DNA from 2 places in the Brevibacillus antibioticus genome. Region 2 is predicted to be linked to the other one. Evidence: a T-box and tRNA genes for the amino acid it is inferred to sense, from the RefSeq annotation. Region 2 holds a T-box; the other holds one or more tRNA genes.
What was found. A T-box is a leader RNA that pairs with one kind of tRNA and senses whether it is charged. The one in region 2 lies ahead of E8L90_RS13820 (valine--tRNA ligase), so its partner is inferred to be a tRNA-Val.

Region 1: it has a tRNA-Val gene. The T-box ahead of E8L90_RS13820 (valine--tRNA ligase) is inferred to sense a tRNA for this amino acid. The anticodon was not compared.

The regions. Positions count from the first base shown of each region.
Region 1 is NZ_SZNK01000001.1:744,549-748,732, reverse strand. It holds gene E8L90_RS03720 (EamA family transporter) at 1-797, shown strand, start outside; gene E8L90_RS03715 (DinB family protein) at 945-1,409, shown strand; gene E8L90_RS03710 (glyoxalase superfamily protein) at 1,406-1,771, shown strand; tRNA gene E8L90_RS03705 (tRNA-His) at 1,857-1,932, opposite strand; tRNA gene E8L90_RS03700 (tRNA-Leu) at 1,950-2,036, opposite strand; tRNA gene E8L90_RS03695 (tRNA-Val) at 2,045-2,120, opposite strand; tRNA gene E8L90_RS03690 (tRNA-Glu) at 2,208-2,281, opposite strand; tRNA gene E8L90_RS03685 (tRNA-Ser) at 2,290-2,382, opposite strand; gene thiM (hydroxyethylthiazole kinase) at 3,269-4,078, opposite strand; gene E8L90_RS03665 (hypothetical protein) at 4,044-4,184, opposite strand, start outside.
Region 2 is NZ_SZNK01000001.1:2,953,053-2,957,236, forward strand. It holds gene E8L90_RS13820 (valine--tRNA ligase) at 1-2,517, opposite strand, end outside; T-box leader at 2,575-2,816, opposite strand; gene E8L90_RS13825 (STAS domain-containing protein) at 2,875-3,201, opposite strand; gene E8L90_RS13830 (ATP-binding protein) at 3,310-4,184, opposite strand, start outside.

The sequences.
Region 1 (4,184 bases), 2.2 Mb from region 2:
GTGGAAGCCAATTGATTTTTGGCGCCTTGATCATGACGATCATGGCCATCTTTTTCTCCAAGCAACGGTTTTCGTTCAAGTATTTGTTGCTCTTGGCACCAGCCAGCCTCATGATGGCCTCAACCAGTCTTTTTTACCATCAGGCTGTTAGCCGGGTCTCTGCTTCGCTCGCAATCGTTCTCCTCTTTCAGTTCACCTGGATCGGTGTCTTGTTGGAGGCGGTTGTGGATCGCAAATGGCCGACCGCTGAAAAATGGGTGTCTCTGGCTATGCTTGGAGCAGGGACCGTTCTTGCAAGTGGACTTAGCGAAAGCGGTATTCAGAGTGTAGACCTAGTCGGACTAATCTTCGGTCTGATGTCTGGCGCGACCTTTGCCCTGGTTATTTTCTTCAGCGGGCGTATTCTCCCTGGAATGGATCCATACTTGCGAAGCGCGGTTTCGATTAGTATGGCAGCCCTGATGCTCTCGATCATTTATCCACCAACTTTCTTGGTAAATGGTCAGCTTCTGCAAGGTTTGCTGCCGCTCGGTCTTTTGGTTGCGATCTTCGGTTCGGTCATCCCGATCTTCTGTTTAGCCGTCGGAGTGCCACGGATCGGTAATGGACTAGCTACCATTTTAAGTGCAGTGGAGCTGCCCACTGTCGTACTCTTGTCGAGTTTCGTGCTTCAAGAGACTGTCTCTCTCCCTCAATGGGGTGGCGTATTCATGATCCTCGCTGCCATTTGCGTACCGCAAGTAAAATGGCGGAAACTATTCTCCCCTTCTCGCGCCCTCGAGCAGGAAAGAATGTAGCGCCGTTTCTTATAACCGCATACAAAAAGCGTGCAGACGAATTGGCTCTGCACGCTTTTTTGACGATGCTCCCTCTTCTTATAGAAGGAAGATAGAATCTTTAACTCGAATTTATTTGCAAAGACTACCACTCTAGGGGGAAAGGATATGGAAAAACGGCATAAAGTGTTATTCCAGCAACTAGAGGATTATCGACAGGAGACATTAAAAGCAATCGATGGCTTGACGGAGGAAGATGTGAACATCATTCCTGATGGTTTCTCCAACAATATCTTGTGGAATCTGGGGCATATTCATCTCGATCAGTATTTATGGATCGCTCACCTTACAAAAGAAACGATTCCAGTCCCCCCTGGCTTCACCGAATGGTTTAACTTCGGGACAAAGCCTGCTGACTGGGATACACCACCACCGAAACTCGAAGTACTCGTCTCCTTATTACAAGAACAACCTCAGAAGATACAAACTGCTTACAAGGATCGATTAGAAGAAGAATTTCCCGCAACGGAATCCGGCATGCATACGATTGCACAAGTGCTTGTCCGAACGATTTTTCACGAAGGGATGCACCTCGCCTCCCTCCATACAATCCGGAGGTGTCTGGGCAAATGAATCAGATTATCACGCCGATTTTTCGTATATTTGATGTTGAGAAGGCAAGAGAGTTTTATGTGGGGTTTCTAGGTTTTCAGATTGATTGGGAGCATCAGTACGAGGATCATTTTCCTTTGTACATGCAAATTTCCTCTCCGTCGTGCACACTTCATCTATCTGAGCATCACGGGGATGCTTGTCCTGGCTCAGCGATTCGCGTACAGGTAGAGGACATTGAGCTTTTTCATCAGTCCCTATTGCGTCAAGAGTACAAGTATGCTCGTCCTGGTTTAGAGGAGACGCCGTGGGGAACGCGTGAAGTGAGCGTGACCGATCCTTTTGGCAATCGCCTTCACTTTTATCAGCCTGATCACTCGTAAACAAATACAAAGAAAGCCCAGCCGGAGGTTCCTTACAGGAGCCACCGCTGGGCTATTTCATTTTTACATTTTGAACATAAATAGATGGGGCGATCGATGGGACTTGAACCCACGAGTGCCGGAGCCACAATCCGGTGCGTTAACCCCTTCGCCACGACCGCCATATATAGGGTTTGCTTGGTGCGGTCGAGAGGACTTGAACCTCCACGGTGTTGCCACCACTAGAACCTGAATCTAGCGCGTCTGCCAATTCCGCCACGACCGCATATAAAATGGTGGAGGCTGACGGGATCGAACCGCCGACCCTCTGCTTGTAAGGCAGATGCTCTCCCAGCTGAGCTAAGCCTCCAGAAACCCCACAAAGTGACGCCAACGCAATGAAGCATATTCCGAGTACTTTGCGGAGACCCCGGTTTATTATACGGGGATGTTATAGTGACCCGTAGGGGATTCGAACCCCTGTATGACAGCGTGAAAGGCTGCTGTGTTAAACCGCTTCACCAACGGGCCAAGTATGATGGCGGATGGAGTGGGATTTGAACCCACGAGACGGTTCGACACCGCCTACACGATTTCCAATCGTGCTCCTTCGGCCGCTCGGACATCCATCCATCAAGCCTGCAAGCATTCGCTTTGGCAAGAATTAATCTATCATATTCACAACATGATTTCAAGTGATATTTTGAAAGTTTCCCCCTTGGTCCATCTCCTTGCCATTCATATCAGGCGAATATCTATTGAAACGAAAAAAGGGAAATTGCCTAAAGCAACTTCACTTTCTGTTCAATATGCTACAAGTAGTATTCCTTGACAAGACGGAGTGATGTCAGTTGTCCAAAAGAAAACGCCGATCCGTAGGCTTCCCCTGCTTGTACGGAAACTGGTGTGGGCCTGGATGCTCTGGGCCTGCTGCGCCAATTGATGATGTCGACAGATGCTGCAAGAGGCATGATGAATGCTATCAAAAGCACGGCTATTTTTCTTGTCACTGTGATCAGGAGCTCGTACGCTGCCTTCGAAATAAAGTAAATAACTCAACGGAAAAAGGGAGAATGGCCGGACTCATCTCGAATTTTTTCTCTCGAACAGGGTGCTTTCCCAGCAATCCTCGCTAGTTTTTTCTGAATCGTTCTCCTTGTCAGTTTTCATATGAAAATTGGTAACAACTTGGACATGAAACAGACATAATTGCCTTGTTTTTCCTTGTATTTTTTTGGTACTCTATTGAATGTCCAAGGAGGGTACGCAGCGTGGAATTGCACATACGAACAGACGCCAGTGTGGAGCCGACGTTAAAGAGAGAAATTATTTGTCATGGTATTTCCCGTTTTTATGTCCGTCCATACGATGATGATCACGTAGAATTTATATTTCTATCACTCTCAGAGCACCAGAAGAAGCTGCTGTCTTTTTCACTACGAAATTACAGCTACTGTCTAACATATCTAGCTTAATCGTTCTACGGCCATTTTTCTCCCCTTTTTTAAAGGGGAATTTTTATTCCCTTTTTTCGATATCCCCAAAACGGCGCACATCGTCTGCGGTCAAGTTATGCAAGGCATTCAAAAATTCGATTTGGAAGCTGCCTGGACCTACTCCAGCTACTTTCTCTGCTGCCAGCTGCGCAGCAACACCGTAGCATACCAATGCGGCAGCTCCTGCGATCAGCTTGTCATTTGCAATAGCTGCAAACGCTCCCATAACAGAGGTCAACAAACAGCCAGTTCCGGTCACCTTCGTTAAGATTGGATGACCATTATGGATCGAGTAAGTCATTTCTCCGTCCGAAATCACGTCGACCTTGCCCGTAATCGCAACGATTGTCCTTAGCTTTTTCGCTGCTGCTCTCGCTAGGTCCTCGACATCTCCGCCTGCTTCCTTCGCATCCACACCTTTTATCTCCCAGCGCTCCCCGATGACATTGGCAATCTCTGCTGCATTTCCTCTAATGAAGGCAAGGTCGAGTTCCTGCGCAAGATGTTGACTTGTCTCGGTTCGGTACGCTGTTGCTCCCGCTCCCACTGGATCAAACAAAACAGGCACGCCATGCTGATTCGCCGATTTTCCTGCGATCAGCATGGCTTCGATCTCATGCTCATTCAATGTCCCTATATTCAATACAAGAGCTCCGGCGATTTTTGCCATGTCTGCCACCTCTTGTTTGGCGTACGCCATGACAGGGGATGCACCCAGAGCTAACAAGCCGTTCGCTGTAAAGTTCGTGACCACTACGTTCGTCATATTATGTACAAGTGGATTTTCCTCGCGCACTTTAATTAGTAATTGCCCGATTGTCTCCAGAATCATGATTGTTACCCCTCTCCTCTTGAACGGCGACGCGTGGAATCATCTTGAACACCTCGATGACTTCCCCTAATATAGAATGCTCTTGCATGACGCCAATGATGATATA
Region 2 (4,184 bases):
ATTGAGTGTCGCCACTTCTTTTTCCAGGCGGTTCAGCTCTTGCTCGATATCGATCAAGCCTGCCAGTGGAAGGAACAATTCTGCTCCCGTGATCACAGCAGACATCGCTTTTTCAGGCATAGCCAGATCCAGACTGATTTCCAGACGTTCAGGGTTGCAGAAACGGGTAAGGTACTGCTCACCGCGTGTCAGACGCTCAGCGGACAATGCATCGCTTGGTTTGATCAAGAGCTCAATTTTCTTGGACATCGGTACGTTTACTTCTGCACGGATGTTGCGTACGCTGCGGATGATATCCATCAACTGATTCATTTCGCTTTCTGCTTCAGCAAAAATCCATTGCTCGTTAACGGTTGGCCAAGGTGCTACTGTAATGCTCTCGCCTTGATGAGGCAATGCCTGCCAGATTTCCTCCGTGATGAACGGCATGAACGGATGCAACAGCTTCAGCGTTTGATCCAAAACCGTAACCAGAACGGATTGGGTCGTTTTCTTCGCCGCTTCATCTGTACCGTACAGTGGTAGCTTCGCCATTTCGATATACCAGTCACACAGGTCATCCCAAATGAAGTTGTAAAGGACACGGCCTGCTTCACCGAATTCAAATGCGTCAGACAGACGGGTTACATCTGCGATTGTCGCTTGCAGGCGGGAGAGAATCCATTTGTCTGGGGTAGACAGCTCACCGCTCAAATCGATTTCTTCGTATTTGAAGTCAGTCAGGTTCATCAAGGCAAAACGGGACGCATTCCAAATCTTGTTCGCGAAGTTGCGGTTTGCCTCCACCTTTTCCCAATAGAAGCGTTGGTCATTTCCTGGGGAATTCCCTGTCGCCAGTGTGTATCGCAGCGCATCTGCTCCGTACTTCTCAATCACTTCCATCGGATCGACACCGTTGCCAAGTGATTTCGACATTTTGCGGCCCTCAGAGTCGCGAATAATGCCGTGGATCAAGACGGATTCAAACGGACTTTTCCCGGTAAATTCAAGACCTTCAAACATCATGCGAGCAACCCAGAAGAAGATGATATCGTAGCCTGTTACCAGGACATTCGTTGGATAGAAGTATTTCATGTCCTCGGATTCTTCCGGCCAGCCCAGCGTCGAGAACGGCCATAGACCAGAGGAGAACCATGTATCGAGAACGTCGTTGTCCTGCTCCAGCTTGTGGCTGTGGCAGCTTGGGCACTCAGTCACATCCGCGCGAGATACAATCGTTTCGTTACAATCTCCGCAATACCATGCAGGAATTCGGTGACCCCACCAAAGTTGACGGGAGATGCACCAGTCGCGAATGTTTTCAATCCAACGCAGGTAGTTCGTCTTGAAGCGCTCTGGGACGAATTTCACACTTTCAGGGCTATTTGCATTAGCTAGTGCTTCGTCAGCCAAAGGCTGCATTTTTACGAACCATTGGGTAGAAAGGTATGGTTCTACGACTGCATCACTGCGCTCACTATGTCCAACCTGATGGATATGCTCCTCAACCTTGAACATAACACCTTGCTCAGTCAAATCTTTGATGATTTGCTTACGGCAGGCAAAGCGATCCAAGCCTTTGTAGATACCAGCCAGCTCGTTCATCGTGCCCGTCTCATCCATGACAACGATTTGTGGAAGCTGATGACGAAGACCCAATTCAAAGTCATTCGGATCGTGTGCTGGCGTAATTTTTACAGCGCCAGAACCAAAAGCAGGATCAACGTAATCATCAGCGACGATTGGAATTTCACGTCCTACGATTGGCAAAATCACGGTTTTGCCGATCATGTCCTTGTAACGCTCATCTTCTGGATGTACCGCAACAGCCGTATCACCGACCATCGTCTCCGGACGGGTTGTAGCTACTTCGATATAACCGGTGCCATCTGCCAATGGGTAACGCATGTGATGCAGCGCACCTTTTACTTCCTTGTAGATTACTTCGATATCGGACAGAGCCGTGCGGGCAGCAGGGTCCCAGTTAATGATACGGTTACCGCGATAGATCAAGCCTTTTTCGTACAGACGAACAAATACTTCGCGTACAGCTTGGGACAAGCCCTCATCCATGGTAAAACGCTCGCGGGAGTAATCCAGTGCAAGACCGAGCTTTTCCCACTGCTCACGAATATGCGAGGCGTAAATGTGCTTCCACTCCCATACCTTCTCCACGAATTTTTCGCGGCCCAGATCATGGCGAGAGATGCCTTCTTCACGCAAGGTAGCTTCTACCCGTGCTTGGGTTGCGATACCGGCGTGGTCCATACCTGGCAAGAACAAGGCGCTATAACCTTGCATACGCTTGGTACGCGTAATGATATCTTGCAATGTCGTATCCAGCGCGTGGCCCAAGTGCAATTTACCAGTTACGTTCGGCGGTGGAATAACAATCGTAAACGGACGTTTATTCGGGTCACGTTCTGCCTTGAAAAATTGTTTTTCGATCCAATACGGATACCATTTGTTTTCTGCTGCTTTTGGATCATAATTTTTCGGCAGCAATTGGTCGATGTCGGTTGTTGGCTGTGTAGACATGTACGACTCCTCCTATTAGCATTACTTGCTTTGCAAAAAATAAAAAAACCCTTCATCGCAAAGGACGAAAGGATTATTTTCGCGGTACCACCTTTGTTAACACACGATAAACGTCATGCTTATGCTGTGTTCACTCTGACAAGATAACGGTTGCGAACCGGTCCCGGCTAGGCACATGCTTTCACCGAAAAAACTCCTGGGCGACCTTCAGCCATTCATGACCTTAGAGAATCTCGCAGCTACTGATTCTCCTCTCTGCCAAGGCGTCCTGACTTACTCTTCCCATTCATCGTTCATATCGTATGTAGTTGTCTTATTATTAGCTTCCACTATTATATACAATCACGCTGTTTGGCGTCAAACCCGGGTTTCGCCCACTTTTCCAACGGCAATGCCCAATGCTTCGGTAAAACCAAGCACGCTCAAAATATCGAGAATTTCTTCTCGGACATTGACGATTTCTACCTGTTTGCCCATGGCCAACAGTTCTTTCGTGGTAAAAAACAGGCTTCCAATACCGGAAGAATCTACAAAGGAGACACCTTGAAAATCGACGGTAACGGATTGATTTCGCCCTCCATACTGCTGGAGCAATTCACCTACTCGATCTCCTACAGCCATGTCCAACTCTCCGCCGAAAAACAATGTAGCTTGTCCGTTCGCCTCAGTTGCGCGGTAGTCCATGCTCAAACTCCTCTCAATAGGTATCGGTACACCCAATCTGCTCGTCCTTTTACTATATTACCCATTTTCATTCACTTACAAACATTTGGCTTTTTGGAAATCGTTATTTTAACGAGAAAGGATACATTCTAAAATAAGCTTTGTACCTGCCATCGAGCTGCTCAAATAAACACGATCACAGTATTGCAGGATCACGTGAAAACCGGCCCCAAGCGAGTGACGTGTAGAAAATCCTTGCTGTAAGGTAGCTCGCGGAATATCCTCGAGCAAAATTCCTTGTCCTTCATCATGGATCACAGCCCGGCACATCTGCCTGTCATTCGATAGGTATAACGTAACTACACCGCCATTTCCGTGCTTCAACGTATTGGAGGCAGCTTCGTTGACCGCAACGAGAAACTGCAGCAATCGTTTATCAGAAATGCCTTGTGGTTCCAAGGCTTGCTTAAACAATTTACGCAGTTCTGCAAGCTGCTCCGGAAAACGGATATCGATCGCCAAGAGCATATGCCCTTCCCGAAGCAAGAAAAACAATTCTTCATCACTGAGCAACAACAGCTTACCTTCTGTGACCACACCCAGAATATCTCTGTAGATCTCCCATTCCCGTCTTTTGCGTTTTCGTTCTTCTGCAATGACGGCCGTGACATCAATCAAGGCGATTCCACAAGTCCGATCTGGCAATACAGATGTGTATAATTCAAACACCTTTGTGCCATCAGTGGTGACAATTTGCTCTCTCACAGGTCTGCCCGTTCCAGCCGCCTCTTCGACTAGTCGTTGCATTTCTCGCTCTACTTCCACATTCGCACGAACGTCCCCCAGCGGACGCACTTTCCCTTCATCGTAAAGATAGAGGAAAATAGTCTCGATCTGACGCAATATCGATAGCTTTTGAATCTCTTGCTTTATTAATCGCCCCCGCTCGTCGTCTCGATCCTCCCAATGTAACAAGACGTCTGTAGGGTCCAATTCGCCACTCA